DNA from 2 places in the Aminobacter sp. NyZ550 genome. Region 2 is predicted to be linked to the other one. Evidence: predicted binding sites of a transcription regulator. Region 2 holds the regulator's gene; the other holds the start of a gene.
The links. Region 2 encodes LexA, which represses DNA repair genes until DNA is damaged. Its sites were predicted from a motif close to TGTTCNNNNTGTGTTCNG; they were not measured.
Positions count from the first base shown of each region.

Region 1: a site for LexA is predicted at 13,407-13,424, ahead of N7E70_RS27090 (DNA recombination protein RmuC). Genes of this name have one in related genera too.

Region 1 covers NZ_CP114190.1:5,451,684-5,467,062, reverse strand. The annotation lists gene N7E70_RS27165 (DUF1772 domain-containing protein) at 1-41, shown strand, start outside; RNA gene ffs (signal recognition particle sRNA small type) at 107-203, shown strand; gene N7E70_RS27155 (DNA polymerase III subunit gamma/tau) at 321-2,153, shown strand; gene N7E70_RS27150 (YbaB/EbfC family nucleoid-associated protein) at 2,187-2,510, shown strand; gene N7E70_RS27145 (zinc-dependent alcohol dehydrogenase family protein) at 2,593-3,633, opposite strand; gene N7E70_RS27140 (cell wall hydrolase) at 3,847-4,536, shown strand; gene recR (recombination mediator RecR) at 4,639-5,244, shown strand; gene N7E70_RS27130 (lytic murein transglycosylase) at 5,429-6,694, shown strand; gene N7E70_RS27125 (LLM class flavin-dependent oxidoreductase) at 6,843-7,844, opposite strand; gene N7E70_RS27120 (LLM class flavin-dependent oxidoreductase) at 7,972-9,024, opposite strand; gene N7E70_RS27115 (DUF6481 family protein) at 9,244-9,672, shown strand; gene sugE (quaternary ammonium compound efflux SMR transporter SugE) at 9,916-10,230, opposite strand; gene N7E70_RS27105 (hypothetical protein) at 10,385-10,510, opposite strand; gene N7E70_RS27100 (cation diffusion facilitator family transporter) at 10,665-11,642, shown strand; gene N7E70_RS27095 (GFA family protein) at 11,685-12,089, shown strand; gene N7E70_RS27090 (DNA recombination protein RmuC) at 12,108-13,373, opposite strand; gene def (peptide deformylase) at 13,477-14,007, shown strand; gene fmt (methionyl-tRNA formyltransferase) at 14,126-15,061, shown strand; gene N7E70_RS27075 (GNAT family N-acetyltransferase) at 15,058-15,379, shown strand, end outside.
Region 2 covers NZ_CP114190.1:3,783,607-3,798,985, forward strand. The annotation lists gene N7E70_RS18800 (molybdopterin molybdotransferase MoeA) at 1-1,146, shown strand, start outside; gene lexA (transcriptional repressor LexA) at 1,252-1,968, shown strand; gene N7E70_RS18810 (ComEC/Rec2 family competence protein) at 2,096-4,423, opposite strand; gene gltX (glutamate--tRNA ligase) at 4,759-6,186, shown strand; gene gltA (citrate synthase) at 6,371-7,660, shown strand; gene lpxB (lipid-A-disaccharide synthase) at 7,764-8,927, opposite strand; gene N7E70_RS18830 (LpxI family protein) at 8,924-9,817, opposite strand; gene lpxA (acyl-ACP--UDP-N-acetylglucosamine O-acyltransferase) at 9,804-10,637, opposite strand; gene fabZ (3-hydroxyacyl-ACP dehydratase FabZ) at 10,649-11,113, opposite strand; gene lpxD (UDP-3-O-(3-hydroxymyristoyl)glucosamine N-acyltransferase) at 11,106-12,164, opposite strand; gene bamA (outer membrane protein assembly factor BamA) at 12,237-14,606, opposite strand; gene rseP (RIP metalloprotease RseP) at 14,828-15,379, opposite strand, start outside.

The sequences.
Region 1 (15,379 bases), 1.7 Mb from region 2:
CGCTTTCCTATCTCTGGGCGCTGAATTCCGGCGGTGCCTGATCGCCGCATCAACATGTCGCCCAAGGCTCTTGCAATTGGTGCGGCAATTGCCGATATGGAGGTTGGGAGGTTGGTGGTGGACGATCCACTCGCCAACCGGGTCAGGTCCGGAAGGAAGCAGCCCTAACGAGCCCGGAACGGGTCATTGTTCCAGCCTCCCGCCTCTTCGCCCTTCTCCGCGTCATTGACGGCGTTGCGCCGTGCGGGCGAAACTCGTTTCGCGGAATCGGCCCTCGTGGCCGTGGCAGGGGCGCCAATATCAACGGGCGAACGGGGCGGATGAGCGAAGCCGGACAGACCGATAAGACCAAGGACGGCGCCTATCGCGTTCTCGCACGCAAGTACCGTCCGGCGGATTTCACCGCACTCGTCGGCCAGGAGCCGATGGTCCAGACGCTCACCAACGCCTTTTCCTCGGGTCGTATCGCCCAAGCCTGGATGCTGACCGGCGTCCGCGGTGTCGGCAAGACCACCACCGCCCGCATCTTGGCGCGCGCGCTCAACTACAAGACCGCTGACATTGACCGCCCCTCGGTCGACCTGTCGGTGCTCGGCGAGCACTGCCAGTCGATCATGGAAGGACGCCACGTCGACGTCATCGAGATGGACGCCGCGTCCCACACCGGCATCGACGACATCAGGGATATCATCGACCGTGTCCGCTATGCGCCCGTGTCGGCGCGCTACAAGGTCTACATCATCGACGAGGTGCACATGCTCTCGACGCAGGCTTTCAACGGCCTGCTGAAGACGCTGGAAGAGCCGCCGCCCCACGTCAAGTTCATCTTCGCCACCACTGAAATCCGCAAGGTTCCGATCACGGTGCTGTCGCGCTGCCAGCGCTTCGACCTGCGCCGTATCGACGCCGGCAAGCTTGTCGGGCATCTCCGCAACATTGCCCGGCAGGAAGGCATTTCGGTCGAGGACGACGCGCTTGCCATGGTCGCGCGCGCGGCAGAGGGCTCGGCGCGCGATTCTTTGTCCATCCTCGACCAGGCCATTGCCCATGGCGGCGGTACGGTGACCACGGAAGCTGTACGCGCCATGCTCGGCCTTGCCGACCGGGCGCGGGTGGTCGACCTGTTCGAAAACATCATGAAGGGCGACATCGCCGCTGCCCTTGGCGAGCTGCGCGCCCAGTACGATACCGGCGCCGACCCGGTGGCTGTGCTCAACGATCTTGCCGAATTCACCCATCTGGTCACCCGCCTGCGCTTCGTGCCGTCGGCGGCCGACGACGCCTCGCTGTCCGAGGACGAGCGCAAGCGCGGCGTGGAATTCGCCCAGGCCTTGTCGGTGCGTGTGCTGTCGCGTGCCTGGCAGATGCTGCTCAAGGGCATTCCCGAGGTGCAGTCGTCCAATCGTCCGGTCAGTGCCGCCGAGATGGTGTTGATCCGGCTGGCGCATGCCGCCGATCTGCCCACTCTCGACGAGGCATTGAAATCCCTCGGCGACGCGCCGCCGCCGCCTTCCGGCGCACCGCGCAATGGCGGCATGCCCGCTGGCGGCGGCAATGGCGGAGGCGCTTCGGCCGTGTCGCAGGCGCGCATGCCGGTCAGCAATGGCGGCGGCCAGGCGATGCGCCTGGTTGAAAGCGCGCCAGCGCCTACGGCCTTTGTCGCGCCGACGCCGACGCCGGCGCCGGAACCGGTTGTCGATGCCGTGCCTGTGCGCACCATCGCCGAACTCGCGAACCTTGCCGAAGCCAATCGCGAAATGGCCTTCAAGGTGCTGATCCGCCGTGCCGTGCGCCCGGTGCGCATCGAGCCCGGCCATATCGAATGCAGCCTGACTTCGGACGCCCCGCGTACCTTCCTCAACGATCTGACGGTGAAGCTGAAGGCCTGGACCGGACGTCACTGGATGGTGTCGCTGTCCAAGGAAGAAGGCGGGCCGACGCTTGCCGAGATCGAGGCGACCAAGCGCGAAGTCGCGCTGACAGACGCCAAGGCGGACCCGACGGTGGCGGCGATCCTGGCGCGCTTTCCCGGCGCCAAGATCATCGACGTGCGGCTGCCGACAACACCGGATGCGCCCGATATCGATACCGACACCGAGTTGCAGCCCGATCCGGGCATCGGTCTCGACAATGACGACGACGACCCGTTCTGAGACGACCCGTTCTGAGACGAAAGGACAAAGACGATGAAGGATCTCCTCGGCCTGATGGGCAAGGCGAAGGAAATGCAGGCCAAGCTGCAGGCCATGCAGGAAGAAGTTGCCCTGCTCGAAGCCACCGGCCAGTCCGGCGGCGGCCTCGTGACGGTAACCCTGTCCGGCAAGTCGGAAATGAAGGCGCTGAAGATCGATCCGTCGCTGCTTAGGGAAGGCGAGGGCGAGATCCTCGAGGACCTGATCGTCGCCGCGCATAACGATGCCAAGGCCAAGGTCGAGGCGACGATGCAGGAAAAGACCAAGGCGCTGACCGCCGGCCTGCCGATCCCGCCCGGCATGAAGCTGCCGTTCTGAGAATAGGCAATAGCGAGTAGCCAATGGCGGTGCGGCGCTTGAGGTTCAGGCGCCGTTCCTGATCTATCTGTTCACTGTTCTCCTAGAATCTGGTCACGACGCTGATCCCCAGTCCTTCGAACCGGTCCATGGCCATCAGCGCCGCCGGGGCGTCGTCGAGGCTGATGTGCTTGCCGACCAGCAATTGCGGGGCAAGCTTGCCTGCCTCGATCATCTGCATCATCGCCTCGTAGCGGAACGCCTGCATGCCGTGGCTGCCGAGGATTTCGAGTTCATGGGCGATCACCTTGCCCATCGGGATCCTGGGATCAGCATGGTCGCCGAGCATCAGCCCGACCTGGACGTGGCGGCCACGCCGGCGAAGGTTGGCGATCGAGTTGTAGCAGGTGGCGGGATGGCCGAGCGCGTCGAGCGACAGATGCGCACCGCCCGCCGTGAGCTCGCGCACCGCGCCGACGACATCGGTCTCGCGTGAGGCATTGATCGTCGCCACCGCACCCATTTTCCTGGCAAAGTCGAGCTTCTCATCCGAGAGGTCGATGGCGATTGCATTGGCGCCCGACGCTGCCGCGATCATGATCGCCGACAGGCCGACACCGCCGCAGCCGTGCACTGCCACCCATTCGCCTGGCTTGACACGGCCCTGGTCGACGACGGCGCGGAACGAGGTGATGAAGCGGCAGCCGAGGCTGGCTGCGGTGACGAAATCCATGCTGTCGGGCAGCCGCACCAGGTTGGTGTCGGCGAAATCGACAGCGACATATTCGGCGAACGAACCCCAGGCGGTGAAGCCCGGCTGGAACTGGTGTTCGCAGACCTGGTGATTGCCCGAGGTGCATTCAAAGCAGCGTCCGCAGCCGCCGACGAAGGGCACGGTGACGCGGTCGCCGGCCTTCCAGCGCGTGACCTGCCGGCCGGCGGCGACGACGACGCCGGCGAGTTCGTGGCCCGGCACATGCGGAAGGGTGATGTCGGCGTCGTGCCCCATCCAGCCATGCCAGTCGCTGCGGCAGAGCCCGGTGGCCTCGACCTTGATCACCACGCCGCCGGGTGCAGGCGCTGGTTCGGCGACAGTCTGGACCTTCGGCGGTTGCCCAAATTGTTCGAACAGCACGGCTTTCATGGTCGCCTCCAACTGATTTTCGGCCGCCACGATGCGTGCCTTTGCCTGTCATTGACCTGACCATAACGACCGGCCGTCGCAGAGGCGAGCCCGGCCAGGAGGCGCTGTCTGCCGCTCGGCCATCATTTTGCCCGAAACGGGCGCATTCTTGCTGCAATCTGGGGACGTGGCGGGCTTACGAGAGGGGCGCTTTTGATCGCCAAAAATTGGAAGATGCCGATTTTGGTCGGCGTCGTCGCCTCGCCGTTCATCGTTTCCGGGTGCACCACCAGCAAGCTCGCTGACGGGATCACCACGAGCTCGGTCCGTTCGGGTTCCTACGCCTATTCGGCGAAGGACAAGGAATGCCTGGCGCGCGCGATGTTCTTCGAATCCAACCGCTCGAGCCGCGATGGCCTCGTTGCCGTCGGCAGTGTCGTCATGAACCGGCTCAAGTCGGGCGAATATGGTGACACTGTCTGCGGCGTCGTCGGCCAGAAGGGCCAGTTCGCGCCCGGCGTGCTGTCGCGGCCGATGAATTCGCAGGCACTGCCCGACGTGCAGGCGGCAGCAGAATCCGTGCTCAAGGGCGAGCGCCACCCCAAGGTGAAGCCAGAGGTGATGTTCTTCCATACCGCCGGGCTGAAGTTCCCCTACAAGAACATGCACTACACCACAGTTGCCGGCGGCAATGCGTTTTACGAGAAGCGTAGCCGGCGCAAGCTGCCCGTGGCCGAGCCGGACACGATGGTCGCTTCCGCCGCACAGCCGACGCTGCCGGGCGTCGTCGAGCAGCAGCCGACCACGGTCGCTTCTGCCGGCTCCGACGCGGCGTTGGCCAGCGCGATGTCGTTTCAGGCGACACCGGAAAACGCCGACGCGATCGGCGCGCTCATTGCGAGCCAGGAACGGCCGATGGAATGAGGGATAGCGAATAGTCAGTAGCGAGTGGAGGAAAGAGGCGGCGGCCGCTCCTCGGCCCACTATTCACTACTCACCATTGCCTAGTCGTTTTATATCGCTTCCATGTCCAAGCGAATCGCCGGTCCCGAGATCGAACGCCTGATCCAGCTTCTGGCCAAGGTGCCGGGGCTCGGCCCGCGTTCGGCCCGCCGCGCCGCCCTTCACCTGATCAAGAAGAAAGAACAACTGCTGGCGCCGTTGGCCGCCGCCATGGGCGAGGCGGTCGACAAGGTCAGGGTGTGCTCGACCTGCGGCAATGTCGACACCTCCGATCCGTGCATGATCTGCACCGATCCACGCCGCGACCCCACCACCATCATCGTCGTCGAGGACGTGTCCGACCTCTGGGCGCTGGAGCGGGCCGGCGCGATGAATGCGAAATTCCATGTGCTCGGCGGCACGCTGTCGCCGCTCGACGGCGTCGGCCCCGACCAACTGACCATCAGGCAACTGGTCACCCGCATCGCCGAGGGCGGGGTCAGCGAGGTGATCCTGGCCGTCAACGCCACCGTCGAGGGCCAGACGACCGCGCATTATCTGACCGACCAGCTCTCCGGTTTCGACGTCAAGGTGACGAGGCTGGCGCATGGTGTGCCGGTCGGCGGCGAGCTCGATTATCTCGACGAGGGCACGCTGTCGGCCGCATTGAAGTCGCGGACTGTGTTTTGACGTAATTGGCTTGCAGGGAGGCTGGATGAGACTTTCGGCATTGTATTCGCCTCTTCGCACCCTCTGGCCTGCCGGCCTCCCGCGCAAGGTGGGAGAACAGCTGTCGCCACCGTCTCCGCCATTCACCAACATCGCAGAAAGAGCGGCGAGCCCGAAGCTGCCGATCTCCCCCCTTGCGGGGGAGATGGCCGGCAGGCCAGATGGGGGTGCGAAGAGGCGCGCCGTTTCCGTCTTGGCTACCCTTGCCGCCGCGCTAATCGCCTTCGCCGCCCCCGCTTCCGCCGCCAGGATCGACGACCAGTTCCAGGCCTGGCTCGCCAAGGACCTCTGGCCCGAAGCCAAGGCCAAGGGAATCTCCAAAGCGACGTTCGACGCTGCGTTCCAGGGCGTGTCGCCCAATCTCAAACTGCCCGATCTCGTGCTCCCCGGCGAAAAGCCGAAGACACCGAAGAAACAGCACCAGGCCGAGTTCGGCTCGCCCGGCAACTACTTCTCCGAAAAGACGCTCGGTGCCGTCACCTCAGGCGGGCGCGCGCGGGCGGGCGCAAATGCGAAGACACTCGCTGCGATCGAAAAGCGTTTCGGCGTGCCAGGCGGCGTGGTGCTGGCGATCTGGGGGCGCGAGTCGGGCTTCGGTGCCGCCAAGATGCCGTACGATGCCTTCGAGGTTCTCGGCACCAAGGCCTTCCTGGCGACCCGCAAGGAGATGTTCCGCAAGGAGTTGCTGGCCGGTTTGGAGATGGTCGAACGCGGGCTGGTCAGTCGCAAGGCAATGCGCTCGTCCTGGGCTGGTGCACTCGGCCAGCCGCAGTTCCTGCCGACCTCGTTCCTGAAGCATGCCGTGGATTTCGACGGCGACGGCCGCGCCGACATCTGGAACTCGACGCCTGACACGCTGGCCTCCATCGCCAACTATCTCGTCCATTATGGCTGGGCAAAGGGCCGCGACTGGGGTTTCGAGGTGTCGCTGCCGGAGAGCGTCACCTGTGCTCTGGAAGGCCCCGACCAAGGCAAGAAGATCTCGGACTGGGCCGCGATGGGTATCACCCGCGTTGGCGGCAAGCCGTTCCCTCAGAATGAGGCACGGGCCGAGGGTTTCCTGATGATGCCGGCGGGGCGCAACGGCCCGGCCTTCATTGTCACGCCCAATTTTTATGTGCTCAAGGAATACAACGAGAGCGACGTCTACGCGCTGTTCATCGGCCACGGCGCCGACCGGATCGCGTCCGGCGACCGACGTTTCGTGGGCAACTGGGGCAAGGTCGACGGGCTCTACCGCTCTGACGTCGCCACGATGCAGCGCGGCCTGGAAAAGCTCGGCTACGACGTCGGCGGCGCCGACGGTCTGCCGGGCTTCAAGACGCGCCGGTCGATCGGCGACTGGCAGGCGAAGAATGGCCGTGCGGCGACATGTTTTCCCGACAAGGGCCTCCTCGAGGCGATGCGGTAATTTCCTTCGCACCGTTTACGGGAGAAGGTGGCCCGAAGGGCCGCATGAGGGGACGGTGCCAACTTCCGAGTTCAGCCCTGCCCCTCACTCTGCTGTGCTCGCAAGCTCGCTTGGCTTCCCTCTCCTCGTAAACGGGGCGAAGGAACGGCTACGCCGCCTTCGCCAATCTGGCACCGACTTCCGCAAGAATCTCATACGAACGCTTGCGTGATTGATGGTCGAACACCTGGGCGGTGACCATCAGTTCGTCGGCACCGGTACGCGCGATGAATGCCTCGACGCCGCGCCGGACCGTGTCGCGTGAGCCGACGACGGCGCAGGCAAGCGTCTGGGACAACATCTGGCGCGCGACGGGGTCGAGCTCGCGCTCATAGCCCTCGAGCGGCGCGGGCAGGCGGCCGGGGCGGCCGCTGCGCAGGTTGACGAAGGCCTGCTGTACCGAACTGAACAGAAGCTTCGCCTCGGCGTCGGTGTCGGCGGCGACGATGTTGATGCCGGCCATGACATAGGGTTTGGCCAATCGCTCCGACGGCTGGAAGCGCGAGCGGTAGATCTCGATCGCATGGTCGAGCTCCGAAGGGGCGAAGTGCGAAGCGAAGGCGTAGGGCAGGCCAAGCATGGCGGCGAGCTGCGCGCCATAGAGACTTGATCCCAGCACCCAGACTTCGACCTGCTCGCCCTCGCCGGGCACGGCGCGGATGCGCTGTTCGGGCGTTGCCGGATCGAAATAGCTCATCAGCTCGACGACATCCTGCGGGAAATTGTCGACGCCGGCCTCGAGATTGCGGCGCAGGGCGCGCGCGGTCAGCATGTCGGTGCCGGGCGCCCGGCCGATGCCGAGGTCGATGCGGCCGGGGTGCAGGGCGGCAAGCGTGCCGAACTGTTCAGCGATGACCAGCGGCGCGTGGTTGGGCAGCATGATGCCGCCGGCGCCGACGCGAATGGTGCTGGTGCCGGCCGCGACATGGGCGATGACGACCGAGGTCGCAGCACTGGCGATGCCGGCCATGTTGTGGTGTTCGGCCAGCCAGTAGCGGTGGAAGCCGAGCTTCTCGGCGTGGCGGGCGAGGTCGAGCGTGTTCTTCAGCGATTGGGCGGCAGTGCTGCCTTCGGTGACCGGCGAAAGGTCGAGGACGGACAAGGTGGTCATGAGGCAGCTCCGGCGGGTGAGGACCCGCCGGATATAGGGAGCGTCACCTGCGCAAACAAACCTTCCCGCCGAAGGTATGTTTTGGTCCAGTGGTTGAAGCGCTCTGGAGTGCTCTTCGGCTGCTCCGTCACGCCGCCGTGCCGATAGCGGAAACGCCCAGTTCCTTACGCACCAGCGGCGCCACCTTGGTGCCGTAGAGCTCGATCGCCTTCATGATCTTGTCGTGCGGCATGATGCCGATCGCCATCTGCAGCAGGAAGCGGTCATTCTTGAAGACATTGTGCTGGGCCACGATCTTCTCTGCCACCTGCTCCGGATTGCCGACGAACAGCGCGCCGTTGGCGCCGCGCGACTGGTCGAAATGCGCCCGCGACGTTGGGCCCCAGCCACGCTCGCGGCCGATGCGGTTCATCACCTCGGCCTGCGGCAGGTAGAAGTCGTCGGCCGCATGTTCGGTGGTCTCGCCGATGAAACCATGCACGTTGATGCTGGTGGCGAGCTTGGCCGGATCCTGGCCGGCGCGGCGCGCCGCCTCGCGGTAGAGATCGAAGAGCGGCGCGAAACGGGCCGGCTCGCCGCCGATGATGGCGAGCGCCAGCGGCAGGCCGAGCACGCCGGCACGTGCCGCCGACTGCGGCGTGCCGCCAATGGCGATCCAGATCGGCAAAAGCTCCTGATAGGGGCGGGGATAGACGCCGCGATCGTTGATCGGCGCCCGGTGTGTTCCTTGCCAGGTCACGCGTTCGCTGTCGCGCAATGCCAGGAGCAGATCGAGCTTCTCGGCGAAGAGCTCGTCATAGTCCTCGAGGTTGTAGCCGAACAGCGGAAACGATTCGATGAACGAGCCGCGACCGGCCATGATCTCGGCGCGGCCACCCGACAACTGGTCGAGGGTGGCGAACTGCTGGAACACACGCACCGGATCGTCCGAAGACAGCACGGTGACGGCGCTGGTCAAGCGGATGCGCTTGGTGCGCTCGGCAGCGGCGGCAAGTGCGATGACGGGTGCCGAGGCGGCATAGTCGGGGCGGTGGTGTTCACCCAGGCCGAAAACGTCGAGCCCGACCTGGTCGGCCAGCTCGATTTCCTCGATCAGATTGCGCAACCGCTGGTGGGCTCCGATGGCACCAGGCCCCGGCTCTGGGCTAACGTCTGCAAAAGTGTAGAGGCCAAGTTCCATGATCTCTGGTCCTGTCGCTATTGTTTGTGCTAGAGGTAGCCATCGCTCCACGAGGTCGCCAGACGCGATCTAGTGAACAATCCATATCGAGATTGGCGTCAAAGAGCGTTTCCTATCCGCAACATCACGCGAATTCATGGGAGACATGCCTTTTTGGCGCTTGAACTATGCCTTCGCGCGCGTATGTAAGCGGCGCGAAGTGACTCTAGGGAAATCAAATTGGCAATCTACCGAGAAAAAGACGCCTTTGAGCGGCGGAACGCCGCCAATGACGCAAAGAAAGCCCTCCTCGAAAAGTACAAGGCACGCCCCGCAGCTGACGATCCGGCCGTTCTGGCCCGTCAGGCCGAGCGCAAGGCAATCCTCGAGGCTCGCGCCATCCGTGAAGCCGAGAAGGAAAAGCTGAGGCAAGAGCGCCTGGCCCGCGAAGCCGTTGAAAAGGCCGAACGCGAAGCCAAGGCTGAAGCAGAACGTCTCGCCGCCGAAGAGGCCGCACAGGCTGAAGCAAAGGCGCGCGAGGCAGAGGAAGGCGATCGCATCGCCCGCCTGCTCGCCGACGAAGCCGAGCGCAAGGCCAAGCGCGACGCGCGTTACGCCGCGCGCAAGGCGCGTGGCAAGCGCATGCCGCCTTCGGCCAACTACGGCTGAACGCAGGTCGACCTTCGCCTGCACTCGCCGGAATGACGCATCGGCCCGTTAGTCGGGCTCGATAGCGCAAAACTCACATCGTCAGCGATTCGCGACCGGGGACTTGCCAAGCCCCGGGCGCGGATCGCTTTTGTGCGTCCGACGCACAATGCGTCGACCCCTGTGGATGTCAGGGCGTGCCAGATGAGAAATTGGGAAAGGTGAAGCCCGCCCGTTTCGGGCGGGCCGCCGCAAGTCTGCGGATCAGGCGACCAGCTTGAGGCCGACGATGCCCGAGACGATCAGGCCGATGCAGGCGAGGCGAAGTGCTGTGGCGGGCTCGCCGAGCAGCCAGATGCCAAGCATCGCGGTGCCGACTGTGCCGATACCGGTCCAGATCGCGTATGCCGTGCCGACCGGCAGCGTCTTCAGTGCCAGGCCGAGCAGGCCGAGACTGACGATCATCGAGGCGATAGTGAGCACCGTCGGCATCGGTTTGGTAAAGCCTTCGGTGTATTTCAGGCCGATGGCCCAGCCGATTTCGAAAATTCCCGCGAAAAACAGATAAGTCCAAGCCATGGAACGCTCCAATGGGATGGCGGGTCGTCCCGGCCGGTTTTTAGGGGAAGCGCAGGGCCGTCCCTGCGCCCGCTCAGATAGGACTTTCGCGAGAGAAGTTCAACCCGCGCCCGGCCGCGACAGCCGGGCGGGGTCTGCGTCGTGCCCGTGAGGACTACTTGTCCTTAAGCTTGGTCGCTTGCACCGGAGGCGCCTTGAAAGCCGGCGCAGGTGCTGGCTTCTTGGCGTCTTTCTTGGGTTTCCGGGCTTCTTTCCCGGCTTTCATCGCACCCTTGGCCATGATTCGTTTCTCCCGCTGCTGAGAAGTGGAGTGAAACGCGAAGTTGTCCGGCTTGCAAGAGGGGTCTTGAGCGCCGGGAGCGCCGGACGCCAAGGCCGCGAAAATGACTTGAGCGGGACCTCACGCTCGCTAAAGTCGCTGCGGTGAGGGACCGATGGCAGGACACTCCGGCTCCAGGCTAGTGATCTTTGCGGCTATTGCCGGCAATCTGCTGATTGCCGTCACCAAGTTCGTCGCCGCTGCCTTCACCGGCAGTTCGGCGATGCTGTCGGAAGGCGTGCATTCGCTCGTCGACACCGGCAATGGACTTTTGCTGCTCTACGGGCTGCATCGCGCCGCCCGGCCGCCTGATCTTACTCACCCGCTCGGCCATGGCCGCGAGCTCTATTTCTGGAGCTTCATCGTTGCCCTGCTGGTCTTCGCGCTTGGTGCCGGCGTGGCCTTCTATGAAGGCATCGTCCACATTCTCCACCCTGCGCCGATCGAGAATCCGCTCGTCAACTATGTGGTGCTTGGCGCCTGCATGGTGTTCGAGGGCGGCTCGTGGTTGGTTGCGCTCAGAGAATTCCGCCGCAGCAAGGGCAGTTTCGGCTACATCCAGGCGGTGCGACGGAGCAAGGACCCGAGCGTCTACACGGTGCTGTTTGAAGACAGTGCCGCCTTGCTGGGCCTGGTCATTGCCTTTGCCGGCATCTTTGCCGCGCATTATTTCGAGCAGCCCTGGCTCGACGGTGCCGCCTCGATCGGCATCAGCCTGATCCTTGGCGCCACGGCGGTGTTCCTGGCGCGTGAGAGCAAGGGTTTGCTGATGGGCGAGCCGGCTTCGGCGGACGTGCAGGCGGCGATACTGGCGATCGCCCAGGCCGATCCCGCCGTCGAGCAAGCTAATGGCGTGCTGACAGTGCATCTGGGGCCGGAGCAGGTGGTTGCCGGGCTCAGCCTCGACTTCGTCGACCACATCTCGGCGGCGAAGATCGAAGCCTGCGTCGAAAGACTGGAGGCGAAGCTCAAGGCCGAAGTTCCCGAGGTGACGTCGGTGTTCGTCAAGCCGCAGACGTCGCAGCGATGGAAGCTGCGTCATGACCGGATCGTGAACCCGAAGGCAGGGACGCCGATGCCCGAAGGCGGCTAGTGTGCCCGGGAATCACGCACTGCAGGACAGGAGGAGTTCGAAGTGAAGATCGAAGGCGGGTGCCATTGTGGCGCCATTACCTACAAGGCCGAAGTCGACCCGGACAAGACGGCGATCTGCCATTGCACCGATTGCCAGAAACTGACCGGAACGGCCTTTCGCGTCACCGTTCCGGTGCCGGAGGACAAGATCGCGTTTTCGGGAGCGCCGAAGATTTACGTCAAGACAGGCGACAGCGGCAACAAACGCGCGCAGGGCTTCTGCCCCGAATGTGGCTCGCACCTGTTCGCCACTTCGGTCGGTGACGGACCCAAGGTCTATGGGTTGAGGACCGGAACTTCGGACCAGCGCGAGCAACTGGTGCCCCGCAAACAGGTCTGGCACCGATCGGCGTTGCACTGGCTGCCGGAGTTCGACGGCATGGAGACGGTGGAGAAACAGTCCTGAGGGCAGTGCTTTGCTGCGCTAGTCGCTTTCCTCGACGACGCGCAGCCTGAGCTGCCCAGTCTTGGAATCGGCAGCCCGGGCGCCCGGAGGCTGGGGCTTGGCCGTAACTTCCGCCTCGCCGGCATGGCCCGTGCCGAATTCCAGCGCCTCGATCTTTTCGCCGCGTTTGGTGACCTTGGACGACGATACGAGGATGTCGTCGATGTCCTTGCTCGACTGATCGAAATGCGTCTTGAGTTTACGCACGCGTTCGTCGAGGCGGCCGACATCTTCCATCAGGCGGATGACCTCGCCCTGGATCAGGTGCGCTTGTTCGCGCATGCGGGCGTCCTTGAGGATCGCCTGGATGACCTGGATCGACAGCATCAGCAGTGACGGCGACACGATGACGACGCGGGCGCGGTGGGCACGCTGCACCAGCGATTCGAAGTTCTCGTGGATTTCGGCGAAGATCGATTCCGAGGGCACGAACATGAAGGCGGTGTCCTGGGTCTCGCCCGAGATCAGGTACTTGTCGGCGATCGCCTTGATGTGGACTTCGAGATCGCGCCGGAAGGCCTGGGCGGCATATTTCTGCGCTTCAACCGCGCCTTCGGTATCGGCTGCCGCGCGAATGGCGTTCCACGCCTCGAGCGGAAACTTGGCGTCGATGACAAGTGACGGCGCGCCGTTCGGCATCCTGACAAGACAGTCCGGCCGGTTGTTGTTCGACAGCGTCGCCTGGAATTCGTAGGCGCCGAGCGGCAGGCCGTCGGCGACGATCGTCTCCATGCGCGACTGGCCGAAGGCGCCGCGCGTCTGCTTGTTGGAGAGGATCGCCTGCAGTTGCACCACCTGGCCGGCAAGCGACTGGATGTTGCCTTGTGCGGTATCGATGACCGCCAGCCGCTCCTGCAGCTTGGCCAGGCTCTCATGCGTCGATTTGGTCTGCTCGGTCATTGTCTGGCCAAGGCGGCCGGTCATGGCGTCGAGACGTTGGCTCAGCGATTGGGTCAGCTCCGCCTGGCGCGAGCCGAAGATTTCGGCCACCGTGCCGAGCCGGCCCTGCATCTCCGCCTGCGCCTGCAGGATACCCGCCATGCGGGCCTCGGCATCGCGGGCGTGGTCGGCGGCCTCGGCGGCTGCAACCGCGCGCGCCTTGGCCGAGCGCCACAGCGCCACCATCAGGACGACGACAAGTGCGACGAACAGCACGGCTGCAAACAGCAGCGCCTGCCCGAGCGTGAGCACGGAGGCGCCAAGCTGGGCGATGGGGGCGGACAGGATGCTGGAAAGCTCGTTCATGGCGCGCACCATAGCCGATTCGCACAAAAGGTTCAGATCAAAACGGGAACATCCTGGATCGAGCCCTGTTGACGGTTTTCGCCTGACATCCTAGTTGATGCGCATGACCATCAAGCCGCTCATCATCCTGCCCGATCCGCTCCTGCGCCTGGTTTCCAAGCCGGTCGAGCGCATCGACGACGCCACCCGCAAGTTCGCGCGCGACATGCTCGACACCATGTATGACGCGCCGGGCATCGGCCTTGCCGCCATCCAGGTCGGCGAGCCGCTGCGCATGCTGGTGATCGACCTTGCCAAGGAAGGCGAAGAGCCGGCGCCGATGACGGTCATCAATCCCGAGATCGTCTCGCGTAGCGACGATCGCTCGATCTATGAGGAAGGCTGCCTCTCGATCCCGGACTATTACGCCGAGGTCGAGCGCCCGGCCAAGGTGCGGGTCAAATATCTCGACGAGAACGCCAAGGAGCAGGAAGTCGAGGCCGACGGTCTGCTGGCCACCTGCCTGCAGCACGAGATCGACCATCTCGATGGCGTGCTGTTCATCGACTACATCTCCAAGCTCAAGCGCGACATGGTGATGAAGAAGTTCAAGAAGCTTGCCAAGGACCGTCCGCCGAGCCGCATGGTGGGGTGAGAGCCTGGCCGACCGGAGACTTCGACGGGCTTGACCTGAAGCTCGTAAACCCGTTTGAAGCGATGGCCTGAACGGTCGGCCGGCGCCGTCCGGGGCTGTGCGGGATAGCCGGAACAGAATGAGCCTTCGCGTCATCTTCATGGGCACGCCGGATTTTTCCGTGCCGACGCTGCGTGCGATATCAGAAGCCGGCCACGAGGTCGTTGCCGTCTATTCGCAGCCGCCGCGCGCCGCAGGGCGCCGCGGGCTGGAGCTGACGCCGTCGCCGGTGCAGCGCGAGGCCGAGCGGCTGGGCATCGAGGTGCGCACGCCGCTGTCGCTGAAGGGGGAGGCCGAACAGGCGGCCTTTGCCCAGCTTAAGGCCGACGTCGCAGTGGTCGTTGCATACGGTTTGCTGCTACCCAAGGCCATTCTTCAGGGCACGCGGCTTGGCTGCTACAACGGCCATGCCTCGCTGCTGCCGCGCTGGCGCGGGGCGGCTCCGATCCAGCGCGCCATCATGGCGGGCGATGCGGAAACCGGCATGATGGTCATGCGGATGGAAGAGGGATTGGACACCGGACCGGTGGCTCGACTTGAAAAAGTCGCGATTGGACCCGACATGACGGCCGGTGAGCTGCACGATCGCCTGATGGCGGCAGGCGCTTTGCTGATGGTGGACGCTCTCGCAGAGCTCGAAGCGGGCAAGCTGGAAACGGTGCCGCAGCCATCGGAAGGCGTGACCTACGCCAAAAAAATCGATAAAGCGGAGACGCGGATCGATTGGACCTTGCCGGCGACGGCGGTCGACAACAATATCCGCGGCCTATCGCCATTCCCCGGCGCATGGTGCGAAATCGAAATCGGCGGACGAACCGAGCGCTTGAAAATACTGCGCTCGCAACGCGCCGCTGGACAAGGAGAGCCGGGAACGGTTCTCGACGACCGGTTGGAGATTGCCTGCGGCGACGCTGCCGTGAGGTTGGTCGAGGTACAAAGGGCGGGAGGAAAACCCGTCACCGCGGATGAATTCCTGCGCGGTGCCAAGATCGAAAAAGGAATGAAGTTGTCATGAGCATGATGTCGATTAGGGCAGCTACGCCCCGCGACCGCGAGGCGATCCGCCTCGTAGAAGAACACGCCTTCGGGCAGCAGGCCGAGGCTGGTCTCGTCGATGCGCTGGTTGCCGAAGGCGATGCGGTCGTCGAACTGGTGGCTGAAGAGGATGGCGATGTGGTTGGCCACATCCTGTTTTCCAGGCTTTACATCCAGAACGGCGGCAAGACGGTTCCGGCGGTGGCGCTCGCCCCGCTGGCGGTCGAGCCCGATTTCCACGGCACCGGCATCGGTGGCGCGCTGGTCCGCGAAGCCCACATCCGGCTCAAGGATGCCG
Region 2 (15,379 bases):
GGCACGGAAACTGTCGGCCTTGCCCAGGCATCAGGCCGCGTGCTGTCGGCTCCACTACACGCCCTGCGCACCCAGCCGCCCTTTGACGCCTCCGCCATGGATGGCTACGCCGTCCAGGCCGCCGACATCGCTTCACTGCCGGCGCAGCTCAAGGTTATCGGCCAGGCACCCGCCGGCAAGCAGTTCACGGGCACCGTCGGACCAGGCGAGTGCGTCCGCATCTTCACCGGCGCACCGGTGCCACAAGGCACTGATACCGTCGTCATTCAGGAGAACGTTCGCGATCTCGGCAATGGCAAGATCGCGGTGCTCGAGCCAACGCTTGCTGGCCGCAACATCCGCGCCAGGGGCCTCGACTTCAAGCAGGGCGACCTCATCCTTGATGCAGGACGTGTGCTCGACCCGGCAGCGCTCTCGCTGATCGCAGCTGCCAATCATCCCAGCGTCGAAGTGCTGCGGGCGCCTCTGGTCGCCATCATCGCCACCGGCGACGAGCTATTGCCGCCGGGCAGCAATCCCGGGCCCGACCAGATCATCGCCTCCAACGCCTATGGCGTCGCGGCGATCGTTCAGTCGGTTGGCGCGCGCGTACTCGATCTCGGCATCGCCGCCGACCGCACCGAGGCAATCTCCGCACTGGTCGCCAAGGCGCTCGCCGCCGACGCCGATGTGATCGTCACGCTGGGCGGCGCTTCGGTCGGCGACCACGACCTCGTTCACCGTGTCCTGACCGATCTCGGCATGGATCTCAACTTCTGGAAGATCGCGATGCGCCCGGGCAAGCCGCTGATGTTCGGCCGGCTCGGCAACAGCCGCTGCGTCGGCCTGCCGGGCAATCCGGTCGCCAGCCTGATCTGCTCGCAGATTTTCCTGAAACCTCTGCTGGCGAAGCTTGGCGGCCGCCCTTATTCACCCGACATGCGCAACGGTATTCTCGACACGGCAATGGCGGCCAACGACCTGCGCCAGGACTTTGTCCGCGCGATTGCGCGCGAGACCGCTGAGGGTCTCGTCGTCACACCCTACCTGATCCAGGACTCTTCGATGCTGCGCACGCTGGCCGACGCCAACTGCGCCATCGTGCGGGTGCCCTTCGCGCCTGCAGTCGAAGCCGGCAGCGCCTGCCAGGTGATGATGTTGCGCTGAGCAGCACCTTCCACCCTTCACGAAATATCAACAGTTGCGGAACACAACTGGAACAGATAGTGTTTGTTCTGGGTTTGTTTTTCTTCTGATTCCTCGGGGGTGGCGATGCTGACGCGCAAACAACACGAGCTTTTGCTATTCATCCACGAGCGGCTGAAGGAAGCGGGTATTCCGCCATCCTTCGACGAGATGAAGGAAGCACTCGACCTCGCCTCCAAGTCCGGCATCCATCGCCTGATCACGGCGCTCGAAGAACGCGGCTTCATCAGGCGTCTGCCCAACCGGGCGCGCGCGCTTGAAGTGCTGCGCCTGCCCGATTCGATCGCGCCTGGCCTCAACGCGGCGAAGAAGTTCTCGCCCAGCGTCATCGAGGGTAGCCTCGGCCGCAAACCCGAGCCGTCACGCAGCATGTCGGCCGGCAATGACGACGATGTTGCTTCGGCGGTTGCCATTCCCGTCATGGGACGCATCGCTGCCGGTGTGCCGATCGACGCCATCCAGCACAAGACGCATTCGATTTCGGTGCCGCCAGACATGATCATGGGCGGCGAGCATTACGCGCTCGAGGTCAAGGGCGACTCGATGATCGAGGCCGGCATCTTCGACGGCGACACTGTGGTCATCCGCAGCTCGACCACGGCCAATCCCGGTGAGATCATCGTCGCCCTCGTCGACGACGAAGAAGCGACGCTCAAGCGTTTCCGCCGCAAGGGTGCCTCGATCGCTCTTGAGGCCGCCAATCCGGCCTATGAAACCCGCATCTTCGGACCGGACAGGGTCAAGGTGCAGGGCAAGCTTGTCGGCCTGATCCGCCGCTATTGATTGCCGGGGCTGCGTTTCCGCCACCTCGGCCTGTCCATCCTGCTGCAATCTGTAAGCCGGACTGATCTGCCCTGTTGCTATCGTGCCGTATCTGACGGCTCTGCGACGGCGGGTACAGATTTCGGACTCACCGTGTGGTCGCAGTCGGCGCTTTCGGGTGCGCCTTGGTTGCCCCGGCTGATGCCTTTGGGGGCATCTCCACTCGCTTGTAGGGCGGAAGGCCCCTCGCCTCGCGCGAAAATTGGCGCTGCGCATGCCACGGGCGGTACGGTTCCGCCACGGCGTGGCGTATCTCGACCGCCCGATCTACGCCAGCCGCCGCGGCTGTGATGAATATCGACGCACTGCCAAGGCGCGCCAGCTCGCGTTTGGTGAGCACGGCCACGCCGGGGCAGACGTCGCTTGCCGTGGCATCGTCGACGACGATGAGATTCGCGTTGTCGCAGGCTCGTGCAGCGGCGCTCGCATTCGCCGCATGGACGATCCGTGCCCCCTCCGGTTGTTGAACCGTGCACAGCCCGCTGTCACAGACGAAGGCGTCCGCGCCGGCGGCGTTTAGCTCTCCAGATACTGGTTTGCCGGGTATCGTACCGGCGACATCTGCCTCGGCTGTTGGCTGTGAGCCGGTCTCGCTGGGCAAACGGACAGTCCCGTTCGTTGCATTCGCGGCCGAACGGGCCGGGGTGACGAGTGTTTCCGACGCCAGCGCGCGCTGCCAGTTGTCGACGGTGAACTGGTTCGGCCGGACGCGATTGACGGCCAGCTTGCCATCGTCGACCGGGACGCCGACGAGGCGGCCATCTTCCGAAACGAGAACCGTGGGCGTTTCCGTTTCCACGACCGTCAGCAGCCCAAGGGCCGCGAATGGCAGTGCGGCGGCGCGCAGCCAGGTCGTTGCCGTCGACGCGATGACGAGTGCTGCAGTGAGCAACAGTACCGCATGTGACGAGACAAGGCCGACCGCATCGACCGGCGAGCGCTCGGAGAACCAGGTGGCGATGCCAATCATTGCCTTCAGGCCGAAGCCCATCGTGTCGAGGAAGGGGCCGTCGAGTCCAAGCGGCATGAAAATGCCAGCCATGACGGCAAAGGGCATGACCAGGACAGACACAAACGGGCTGACTGCCAGATTGGCGAACAGGCTGAGGGGCGAGACACGTTGGAAATGCCATGCACCAAAAACGCTGGTCGCGAGCCCGGCAATCACCGACGTCGCGGCGAGGCCTATCGCAACTGTCGCAAGCCAGCGCCAGATTTTGGACGGCAGCGATCTCTGACCGACCGGCAGCGCCTGCTCCTCCCGCCGGTCCGACCACCAGGCATATGCGCCAACGAGGGCTGCCGTTGCGGCGAACGACATCTGGAAGCTCGGCCCGACGACTTCGTGGGGCGAGATCATGATCACGACAACGGCCGAGATCGCCAGGTTGCGCATGGTGAGTGCTGCGCGGTCGAACAGCACGGCCGTCAGCATCACCGCCAGCATGATGAAGCTGCGTTGCGCCGCGACCTCGGCGCCTGAAATGAACAGATAGCCGCCGGTGGCGAGCAGTGCTGCGCCTGCCGCGTACTTCTTGACCGGCCGGTGCGAGGTGAAGCCTGGAAAGGCGGCGAAGCATAGCCGCATCAAAAGCATGACCGTGCCTGCGACCATCGCCATGTGCAGACCCGAGATCGAGATGATGTGGTAGAGCCCGGTACGCCGCAGCGCCTCATTGACATCCTCGGGAATGCCGCCGCTCACGCCGACGACCAGGGCAGCCGCGATTTCGCCCTCTGGACCGCCAATGCGGTCGCGAATGCGCTGGGCAATCTTCTGGCGCACATTCTCGATCGACGCGAATGCACGATCACTGGCCGACAGCGGCTGGGTGGTTGCAGCAAACTCTGGGCCTTTCATGAAAAAGCCGCTGGCGCCGATGCCGTCGAAATAGCTTTCGAAGGAAAAATCATAGCTGCCCGGCCGCACAGGCCCGGACGGCGGCATCAGCCTGGCATAACCCGTCACCTCGGACCCCGCCATGACGCCCTCAGGAAGCTTGCGGGCAACGAGCCGCACCCGATCGGGCGTATAACGCAAAACCGGGCGCGCGGTCGCCAGAACGTCAAGCGTCAGCCGCACCCTGCCCTTGTCCAGATTGTCGATTTCGACGACGCGCCCGGTGATGGCAGTCGAGATCTCGGCGCCCAGCATCTTCGTTGCCATGCGTTCGGTCTCGAACTTTGCACCCGCCATGCCGAGCATTGAGGCGGCGAGTGCGGCGAGCGCGTAGTGAACAGGCCGCCGTCCGCGCGTTAGGAAGGCGAGGACGGCCGGTGTCGCTGACACAACGACGAGCGGCGCGAGATCCGGCTCGTTCGGAAGCGCGAAATACACCAGGGCACCGGCGGCCAGAAAAACCGGAAGAAGCAGGAACGCCGCACCGCGGTCGAGTTCCGTTTCGATCGCGGCCAAGGTGGATCGTGCGGTGATCCGGTGACCGACCAGCAATTGCGATCCTTGCCGTAGCCAGGACTTGTGTCCTCGCTGAAACGGCGATGCATCAGCGTCAGGAGCAGCATCTCTCTCGGGCAGAGCTGGTGGTGTCCACGCAACGGCAGGCACGGCTGAAGAGGTCAGCAAGTCGCGCTCGCTGGCTTCGACCACCGGATTGTTACCGGCCTGCCCCTCCCGCATGCGGTCGCCCATCGGGCCTGCCTCTTGCGCCCCAGACCTTCTATGCTACATCAACCGCACACAAACGCCATGCGCCGCCGGTTTTTCGGCCAAGCGCCCTGCTTCCCTTGGAAATCGCCATGCCTGTCGTCACCCGCTTCGCCCCATCGCCCACCGGCTATCTGCACATTGGTGGCGCGCGTACCGCTCTCTTCAACTGGCTTTATTCCCGCCACACCGGCGGCACCATGCTGCTGCGTATCGAGGACACCGACCGCGAGCGCTCGACCGACGCCGCAACTGCCGCGATCCTCGAGGGCCTGACTTGGCTCGGCCTGACCTGGGAGGGTGAGCCGATTTCGCAGTTCGAGCGTGCGCCGCGCCATCGCGAGGTGGCCGAAGAACTCGTGCGCATGGGCAAAGCCTATTATTGCTACGCCTCGCAGGAAGAGCTGACCGAGATGCGCGAGAAGGCGCGCGCCGAGGGCAAGCCGCCACGCTATGACGGCCGCTGGCGCGACCGCGACCCGTCCGAGGCGCCGGCTGGCGTCAAGCCGGTCATTCGCATCAAGGCGCCGCAGGACGGCGAGACGCTGGTGCTCGACCGCGTGCAGGGTGATGTGCGCTTTCCCAACAAGGATCTCGACGATTTCATCATCCTGCGTTCGGACGGCGTACCGACCTACATGCATGCTGTCGTCGTCGACGATCACGACATGGGCGTCACCCACATCATCCGTGGCGACGACCACCTGACCAACGCCGCGCGCCAGACCGTCATCTACAACGCCATGGGCTGGGACGTGCCGGTGATGGCGCATATCCCGCTGATCCATGGTGCGGACGGCGCAAAACTGTCCAAGCGCCATGGCGCGCTCGGCGTCGATGCTTATCGCGCCATGGGCTATTTGCCTGAGGCCCTGCTCAACTACCTCGCCCGCCTCGGCTGGAGCCATGGCGACGACGAGGTGATGAGCATGGAGAACATGATCAGCTGGTTCGAGATCGAGGACGTCAACAAGGGTGCGGCACGCTTCGACTTTGCCAAGCTCGAGGCGCTGAACGGTGTTCATATGCGCCAGATGGACGACAAGAAGCTGTTCGACATCTTCGTTGCCACCTTGCCCTATCTGCCCGGCGGCGATGCCATCCTCGGCGGGCTCGACGACACGCGCAAGGCACAGCTGCTTGCCGCCATGCCGGGCCTCAAGGAGCGTGCCAAGACGCTGATCGAACTGGCTGACGGCGCAGGCTTCCTGTTTGCCCAGCGTCCGCTGCCGCTCGATGAGAAGGCCGCCGGCCTGCTCGCCGGCCCAGCCAAGGATATCCTCAAGGGCGCGCATGCGGCGCTCGCGACGGTCGCTGCCGCCGACTGGACGGCGGCCAATGCAGAGGCCGCGATCCGCGAGTTTGCCGGCCGCGAAAATCTTAAATTGGGCGGCGTGGCGCAGCCTTTGCGGGCCGCCCTGACGGGCAAGAGCACTTCCCCCGGAGTGTTCGATGTGCTCGCCGTTCTAGGGCGCGACGAAAGTCTAGCCCGCATTTTTGATCAAATCGATTAGGTCAGCAGTGCTTTCCTAGTTTTGCATTGAAATGAGGCTGTTGCGGTGCAACATTGCGGCAACAGGTCAATTTGAAAGCAGCGGGAAAGCTGGGAAGCGAGTTCAAGCGTTCCGGGCCTAATGGGTTGCCTTGTTATGACGATTGCGCCGCGCAAGGCGGCAACTCAGCACTAAGGAGTATGCGATGACTGATTCGACCGCCAAACTGGAGTTCCGCGGCCAGACCCACGAGTTCAAGGTCCGCGGCGGAACGGTCGGACCAGATGTGATCGACATTGCATCGCTCTACGCAACGACCGGCGCATTCACCTACGACCCGGGTTTCACCTCCACCGCAAGCTGCGAATCGGAAATCACCTTCATCGACGGCGACGCCGGTGTCCTGCTGCACCGCGGCTATCCGATCGACCAGCTCGCCGAGCACGGCGACTTTCTCGAAGTTTGCTACCTCCTGCTCTACGGCGAACTGCCGACCAAGGCGCAGAAGGACGACTTCGACTACCGCATCACGCGCCACACCATGGTGCACGAGCAGATGTCGCGCTTCTTCACCGGCTTCCGCCGCGACGCACACCCGATGGCGGTGATGTGCGGCGTGGTCGGCGCACTGTCGGCCTTCTATCACGACTCGACCGACATCTCCGATCCGCACCAGCGCATGGTCGCCTCGATCCGCCTGATCGCAAAGATGCCGACGATCGCCGCGATGGCCTACAAGTACCACATCGGCCAGCCGTTCATTTACCCCAAGAACGAGCTGAACTTTGCCGCCAACTTCCTGCACATGTGCTTTGCCGTGCCGTGCGAGGAGTACAAGGTCAACCCAGTGCTGGCCCGCGCCATGGAGCGCATCTTCATCCTGCACGCCGACCACGAACAGAACGCCTCGACCTCGACCGTGCGCCTCGCCGGCTCGTCGGGTGCCAATCCGTTCGCCTGCATCGCCGCCGGCATCGCCTGCCTGTGGGGCCCCGCACATGGCGGCGCCAATGAAGCAGCGCTCAACATGCTCAGCGAGATCGGCCACGTCGACCGAATTCCCGAGTTCGTCGCCCGCGCCAAGGACAAGAACGATCCGTTCCGCCTGATGGGTTTCGGCCACCGCGTCTACAAGAACTACGATCCGCGCGCCAAGATCATGCAGAAGACCACGCATGAAGTGCTGGGCGAGCTCGGCATCAAGGACGATCCGATGCTCGACGTGGCAATGGAACTCGAGCGCATCGCGCTGACCGACGAGTATTTCATCGAGAAGAAGCTGTATCCGAACATCGACTTCTATTCAGGCATCACGCTGAAGGCGCTGGGCTTCCCCACCACCATGTTCACCGTGCTGTTCGCGCTCGCCCGCACCGTTGGCTGGATCGCGCAGTGGAAGGAAATGATCGAGGATCCGCGCCAGAAGATCGGCCGTCCGCGCCAGCTCTACACCGGCGCCACCGAACGCGACTACGTGCCGATCGCCAAGCGCTGAGCCTTTCAGCGCCGCGTTCGTTCAGGCGCGCGGCGCCGTCGCAGCTCGAAGCTGCGAACGACTTGAAAAACACCCGCTAGGCCATTGCCTCGGCGGGTGTTTTTCATTTCGTGATGTGTTTGAGAACCGTTTCGGCAGCGATCTCGCCCGACGGCCGTTCGGTCGCCATGCGTCTGGCAATTTCGGCAAAACCGTCTTTCTGCCAGCGTCGAAGGGCGCCATCCTCGAACAGGCCTTCGACATAGCGCGCCATCCATTGCGGGCGCACATATTCGTTGTAGTTTTCCTGCACGACCGGCCTGTCGGCAATCAAGTTGGGCAGTGCAGCACTCCACACCGTGACCATGCTCTGGATCATCCGCGCCAGCGTGTCGAGTTTGTAGGACGACAACATCGGCACACCCGCAAGCGCGAGTTCCAGCGACACCGTGCCCGATGCGATCAGGGCTGCGTCGGCTTCGCCAAAGGCCTGCCACTTGTGCTGCGGATCGAGGATAATCTCCGGCTTTTGCTGCCAGGTGGAGACAGCCTCTTCGACGAGGCCGGTGACATGCGGCACCGTCGGCAAGAGCAGCCGCATACGATGGCCGCGTGCGCGCAGGATCGAAACGGTCTCACCAAATGGACCGATCAGGCTGCGCACTTCGCTGCGGCGCGATCCCGGCAAAAGTAGAAGCGTCTTCTCGCGGTCAGGCGCCGGATTGGCCTTTCCCTCCTGCATCGCCGCGGCAATGGCGATGCCCGGATCGGTCGCCAGGCGATGGCCGACAAATGTACCATGTGGGCCGCCCAGGCGCTCCAGTTCGGCCGGCTCGAACGGCAGGATGCACAGCACCTCGTCGACATGCGGCTTCATCGCCTTGGCCCGTCCCGGTCGCCAGGCCCAGACGCTCGGGCAGATGTAATGGATGATAGGAATGGTGGGATCGAGCGCCCGCACTTTCCTGGCAACGCGCAGCGAAAAATCCGGGCTGTCGATGGTTACAAGGCAATCCGGCTTTTCGGCCGCGACGAAACGGGCGGTCTGGCCAATCCGCCTGATCAGGCGCGGCAGGTCGCGAATGACCGCCGTCAGTCCCATCAATGCGATCTCGCTGGCATTGAACAGCGGCGAAAGGCCAAGCTCCTGCAGATGCCGGCCGCCAGTGCCGACAAGCCTGACCTCGCGCCCGCTCAAGCGCTGCAGCGCCTGCACCAGATCGGTGCCGAGCAGGTCGCCCGACTCCTCGCCCGCGACGATGGCAATCTTGAGCGGTGGCTGGGTCATCGCTCATTTCCCTCGCCGGACAGGCCGATGACGAACAAGCCGAGCCTGTCGGCGCGTTCGACCACCTCGCCATAGTCGAGCACCAGTGAGCGTCCGGCCTCAATGCCGATCCCGGCAAGCCCCGCTGCATGCGCAGCATCGACCGTTGCTGGGCCGATTGTCGGCAAGTCCGCACGCAGTTCCTGGTTCGGCTTGGCGCATTTCACCAGAACGCCGCGCTTTCGCCCGGCAATGCGGCCATTGTCGCGTAGCTCGCGCACGCGTTCGAGCAACAGGTCTGTGCCCTCGATGCCTTCGAGTGCGATGGCGCGCCCGCCGATGGCAACCGCCGCCTGGCCGATATCAAGCGCACCGATCGTGCGTGCGGCCTCCTGGCCTGCCCGAAGGTCGGCCCAGTCACTCTGCTGAGGCGCCAGCGCCCCCATGCTGCCGGCCACGGCCAGCAGCTCCGGAACGACCTGATGTGCGCCGGCGACCTTGATACCGTTGTCTTCGATCGTCGTGACCAGGATGCGCAGCAGGCCGTCGTCGCCGCGGGCAAGCGCTGCAAGCGCGCGCGGCAGGACACGCAGCAGGGCGATGCTGGGGCGAATGGCCCGCCACACCGGGCGACGGCTGATGCCACCGGCAAGCACGCAATGGGTGATGCCGTGGCGCTTGAGCAAAGGCACCAGCGAGGCGAACTGCTCGATGGCAAGCCGCTCGCCGGCATAGCTCCAGAGGCTGGTGCCGGGATCAGTCTCACCGTCAATCAGAACGATGAAAGGCTTGTGCCCGGCCTCGGCGAGACTGTCGGCGACATTGACCGGGAGCCGACCGCTGCCGGCAACGACAGCAATCCGGTCGGTCGCGGAAAGGTTGATCCTCTTTCCGCCCTCAGCCTTCGTCATCGGCGGCGTCTTCGGCGACGGCGTTTCTGAGCGGCGGCACGGTGAAGTGGCGCTTGCCGCGCGCCTGGATGAAATCCAGGACGTCACGCACGATGGGCGAGCCGGCGAATTCGCGTTTGACTAGCGGGATGCTCTCGGCCACCGAACGGGTTGGGTCGAAGATCATCTTGTAGGCCTTGCGCAAGGCGAAGATCTCGGCGCGCGGCAGGCCGGAGCGGCGCATGCCGATGACGTTGAGCCCGCGCAGGCGGGCGCGATTGCCCATCACCATGCCATAGGGGATGATGTCGCCATCAATGATCGCGCCACCGCCGGCAAAGGCATGGTGACCGATACGCGTCATCTGATGGACGGCACACAGGCCACCAAGCGTGACGTTGTTGCCGACTTCGACGTGCCCGCCGAGGGTCGCGACATTGGCCATGGTGACGTTGTCGCCGACGATGCAGTCATGCGCAATATGCGCATAGGCGAGGAACAGCCCGTTGTCGCCGACGGTCGTGGCACCTCGACTGGTGTCGGTGCCGACATGCATGGTCACGCCTTCACGCATCGTGCAATTCTTGCCGACAGTGAGCGTCGTCCGGCCACCCTTGTGCTTGTTGTTCTGCGGAGCAGCGCCAAGCGTTGCCTGCGGAAACACCTTGCAGCCTTCGCCAAGCGTCGTTGCACCCAGGATCGCGACATGGCTCATCAGTTCGACGCGGTCACCGATGACGGCATCAGCGCTGACATGGCAGAAAGGACCAATGCGGACGCCTGCACCCAGTTGTGCACCGGCTTCGACGACAGCGGCAGGATGGATAAAGGTTTCAGTCATGGAGTTGTTGCTTATTCCTTGGGCACCATCATCGCGGCCACCTCTGCTTCGGCTACCGTCGCACCATTGACCTGCGCGTCGCAGGCAAACTTCAGGATGTTGCCGCGCTTCTTGATCTTCTTGACGTGAATGCGGAGCTGGTCTCCCGGCACGACCGGCTTGCGGAACTTGGCGCCGTCGACCGTCATCAGGTACACAAGCGACGGCGTTTCGTCGACGACCAGCCGCAGGCAGATGGCGCCCGCCGTCTGTGCCATGGCCTCGATGATCAGCACGCCGGGCATGACCGGATGGCCCGGGAAATGCCCTTGGAAGTGCGGTTCGTTGAAGGTGACGTTCTTGATGCCGACAGCGGAATCGTCGCCGTCGATGTCGACGATGCGATCGATCAGCAGGAACGGGTAACGATGCGGCAGCAGCTTGTGCAGGCCGAGGATATCGACAGCTTCGAGTGTCCTGGTCGCCTGGTCAGTCACTGCTCCCACCCCCCTTTGGTTTTCCCATGGCCATTTTTCTGATCAACGCGAACTCGCGCATTGCCAATTTCATCGGTTTTGCAGGAAATCCTGCCCAGACTTCGCCTGCCGGCACGTCGTGCATCAGGCCGCTGCGCGCTGCCAGCTGCGCCCCCGATCCGATGGTCAGGTGATCGGCCAGGCCGACGCCGCCGCCCATCATCACGTTGTCGCCGACGACAACCGAGCCCGAAATACCCGTCAGCCCCGCAATAACGCAATTGCGGCCAATGCGCACGTTGTGGGCGATCTGGACGAGATTGTCGATCTTGGAGTTTTCGCCGATGACGGTGTCCGACATCGCGCCACGATCGACCGTCGCATTGGCGCCGATCTCGACATTGTCCTGGATGATGACGCGGCCGATCTGCGGGATGCGTTCAGGACCCCGCGCACCGCCGGCGAAACCAAAGCCATCCTGACCGATGCGGGCGCCGGCGTGGATGATCACGCCATTGCCGATCAACGCATATTGGATCGAACTGTGCGGGCCGACATAACAATCGCGGCCGATCTGGGTCGAACGACCGATGACCGCATGAGCGGATACCACAGTCCCGCTGCCGACTGCCGCGTTCGGGCCGATCACCACACCAGCCTCGATGACGGCGCCTGGCTCGACATGAGCGGTCGGATCAATGTGGGCGAATGGCGAAATGCCTGCTTCACCGCTCACACCTACCGGGCGCTCGGCATCCGGATAAATTAGCCTGCCGATGCGGGCAAAGGCCTGCTGCGGTCGCGGCGAAATGAGAATGGCAATGCCATCAGGCACGAGGTCGGCGACGTCAGACGTGCACAGCACTGCTGCCGCATGCAGCGACTTGAGCGGTGCTGCGTTGCGCTTGCCGTCGACAAACACCAAAGCGCCATCGCCACCACTGCTTGCCGCTGCGATAGTCGAGATGGCGATATCGGAATGTTTGGGGTCGACGAGCGTCGCGCCGGTAAGGCCGGCCACCTCGCCCACCGTGTAGCGGCGTGACGGCACAAAAAATACCGGTTCCGTCATGAAATGCTGTTCCAGCCAAGCCGGGCAAAGAGTTTCCGGGCCGTGACGGCCCGGAAACGTTGTACCACGCAATTAGAAGCGGGTCGAAATGCCGAAGTTGAATTCCTGCGTATTGTCGGTGTCCAGCTTCTTGACCGGTACCGCATAGTCGATGCGCAGCGGACCGAAGGGCGAAGCCCAGAGCAGGCCGACACCGACCGAGGCACGCAATTCCATGTCAGTCGAGACGATGTTGGTGCCCGCGACATTAACCTTGCTACCATAAAGCGTCGCTGCATCCGCAAAGACGGCGCCACGCAGGCCGAAGCTCTCCGGCACGACCGGGATCGGGAACTGTGCTTCGGCAGACGCATTGAAGTAGGTCGTGCCGCCGAGATGGTCGCCACCGTTCTTGTCGTACGGTCCGATGCCGTTGTACTCGAAGCCGCGGATCATCCGATCATTGTTCTTGAAGTGATCGAAGACGCGCAGGCCGTCGTCGCCGAAGCCCTGGATGTGACCGGCGCCAGCCGATACGAGGCCAACGATATCAAGCTCTTCCGACAGCGTCTGATAGTAGCTCGCACGGCCCGTGAACTTGACGAACTTCGCGTCGCCGCCAAGACCAGCCACTTCGGTCGTGAAGTTGGCGTAGATGCCGTTACGCGGGTTTTTCATGTCGTCGATGGTGTTGTAGACCAGCGTACCGCTGACCGACGACTTGATCCACGGACTGTTGGCGATGCCATCCTTGATCGCCGGCGAGATCGTGCACTTCGCAGGGTCAAGAACACCGCCGCTCAGACAGTCCTCATCATACTCATACTTCTCTTGCGCGATGTTGTAGGCAAGTTGCGTCGAGATGTTGTTGGTGATCGGCAGGCCGAAACGGATGGTGCCACCCGTAATGTCGCTCTGGTACTTGTCGTCATACTTGCGGGTCTGGCGATAGATGTCGAAACCAGCAGCAATACGGCGGCCGAGGAAATACGGCTCGGTGAACGAGAAGCTGTAGTCACGCGAGTTTTTGCCGCCACCGGCCGAGAACTTGATGAACTGACCACGGCCGAGGAAGTTGCGCTCGGTGATCGAACCTTCCACCGACGGACCGGCATTGTCGCCGCCGGTCGAATAGCCGGCGCCGATCGAGAACTCGCCGGTCGACTTCTCGACCAGATCGACAACCAGCACGACCTGGTCAGGCTGCGATCCGGGAGCGGTCGAAACTTCGACACGCTCGAAGAAGTTCAGCGCCTCGAGGCGCTTCTTGGCGCGCTGGATCAGCACCTGGTTGAAGGCATCGCCTTCGGAGACGTCAAATTCGCGACGGATCACGAAGTCGCGGGTGCGTTCGTTGCCGCGGATTTCGATGCGCTCGACATAGGCCTTGGCGCCCTGGTCGACGGTGTAGACAACCGAGATCGTGCGGCTTTCGAAGTTGCGGTCACCGCGCGGCGTTACCTTGGCGAAGGCATAGCCAGCGCCGGCAACGTTCTCGGTGATCGCGATGATCGAATCTTCGACGTCCTTGGCGTTGTAAACATCGCCCTTGCGCGTCTCGACGAGACGCTGCAGGCTCGCGCCGTCGACCTCGGGGATGCTGCTTTCGACCGACACATCGCCGAACGTGTAGCGCTGGCCTTCGTCAACGGTGATCGTGATGGTGTACTGGTTGGTCGCCTCGTCGAGTTCGCCGAAGGCGGAGACAACCTGGAAGTCGGCGTAGCCGTGATTGAAATAGAAGCGACGCAGCGCTTCCTCGTCGGCGCGCAGGCGGTCTTCGTCATAGATGTCGTCACGCAACATGAACGACAGGAACGACGAGCGCTTGGTCGAGATGACATCTGCGAGGCGGCGATCGCCATAGGCGTCGTTACCGACGAAATTGATCGCGGCGATCTTCGTGCGGCCGCCTTCATTGATCTCGAACACCACGTTCACGCGGTTTTCGCCGAGATCCATGATCTGGGTGCCGACGGTGACGTCGTCACGGCCGACGCGCTTGTAGGCTTCCTTGATCGACTGCGCGTCAGCCTCGAGAGCGGCCTGCGAGAACGCGCCGCGCGGCTTGAGCTGGATGGCGCCACCGAGTGCCGCGTCCTTGAGCTTCTTGTTGCCCTGGAACAGCACGTTGTTGACGACCTGATATTCGGAAACCTGAACGACGAGCGTCGAGCCGACCTGATTGATGCGGACGTCGGAGAACAGGCCGCTGCCGAACAGCGCCTTCACCGCGTCGTCGATATCGGTGTTCGAGAACGACTTGCCGGGCTTGATGGAGATGTAGTTGCGGACGGTATCCGCATCGACGCGCTGATTGCCGCGCACTTCGACCCGGTTGACCACCGCCGCTTGCGCGGCTGACACGGCAACAAACTGGACCGCCACGGCGCCTGGAATGGCCAGAGCGGCGGAAAGAGCAACCGCGGACGCGGCGCTCGCAAACTTAGATGCTGCCTTCATAATCGGCCTTTACAACCTTTTCTCGAAGTCCCCACGGCGAGAAAACCGGACGTCGCGGTAATTTCCCGTACCGTAATAACTGGATTTTCCCTACACGCAAGGCTTCTGGTTAATTTGCGCTTACTTCCTCAGCGAGCGTGACTTTCGCGTCACGCATACCGCCCCGGATGGTAAACGCCCTCTCAACGGACCCCTTGCCGGCCCCAAATTTCTTCATGATTTCAGCAGCCAAACAGGTCGTTCCAGAAAACGAAGCCCATAAACGCCAGCACGAGAATCATCCCCACTCGATATACAGCCTCCATCGCCCGCTCGGAAACAGGGCGCCTGATGACAGCTTCAACTGCATAGAACGCCAAGTGGCCGCCGTCGAGTGGAGGAATCGGCAGAAGGTTCAGAAAACCGATGCCGACCGACAAAAGAGCCACCAATTGCACCAACCAGACGAAGCCCAGCTGGGCCGCCTTGCCGGCCATGTCGGCGATCTTGACCGGTCCACCGAGCTGACATTTGTCCTCCCGGCCAACGACGAATCGCTTCAGGAACTGACCGGTACGCTCGATAATGTGCCCGGTTTCGGAAACCGCCTGCACAAATGCGCCGCCTGGGCTGTAGCTGATCAGCCTGGGCTGCCCCAGCTCCTCATTGTTGACGACGCCAATAACCGCAACCTTGACCGAATTGCCGAGCGCGTCCTTCTGCTCCATCATTTCGGGCGTCGCCGTCACAGAGACTTCCTTGCCGTCGCGCATCATCACGAAGGTAAGCGGATC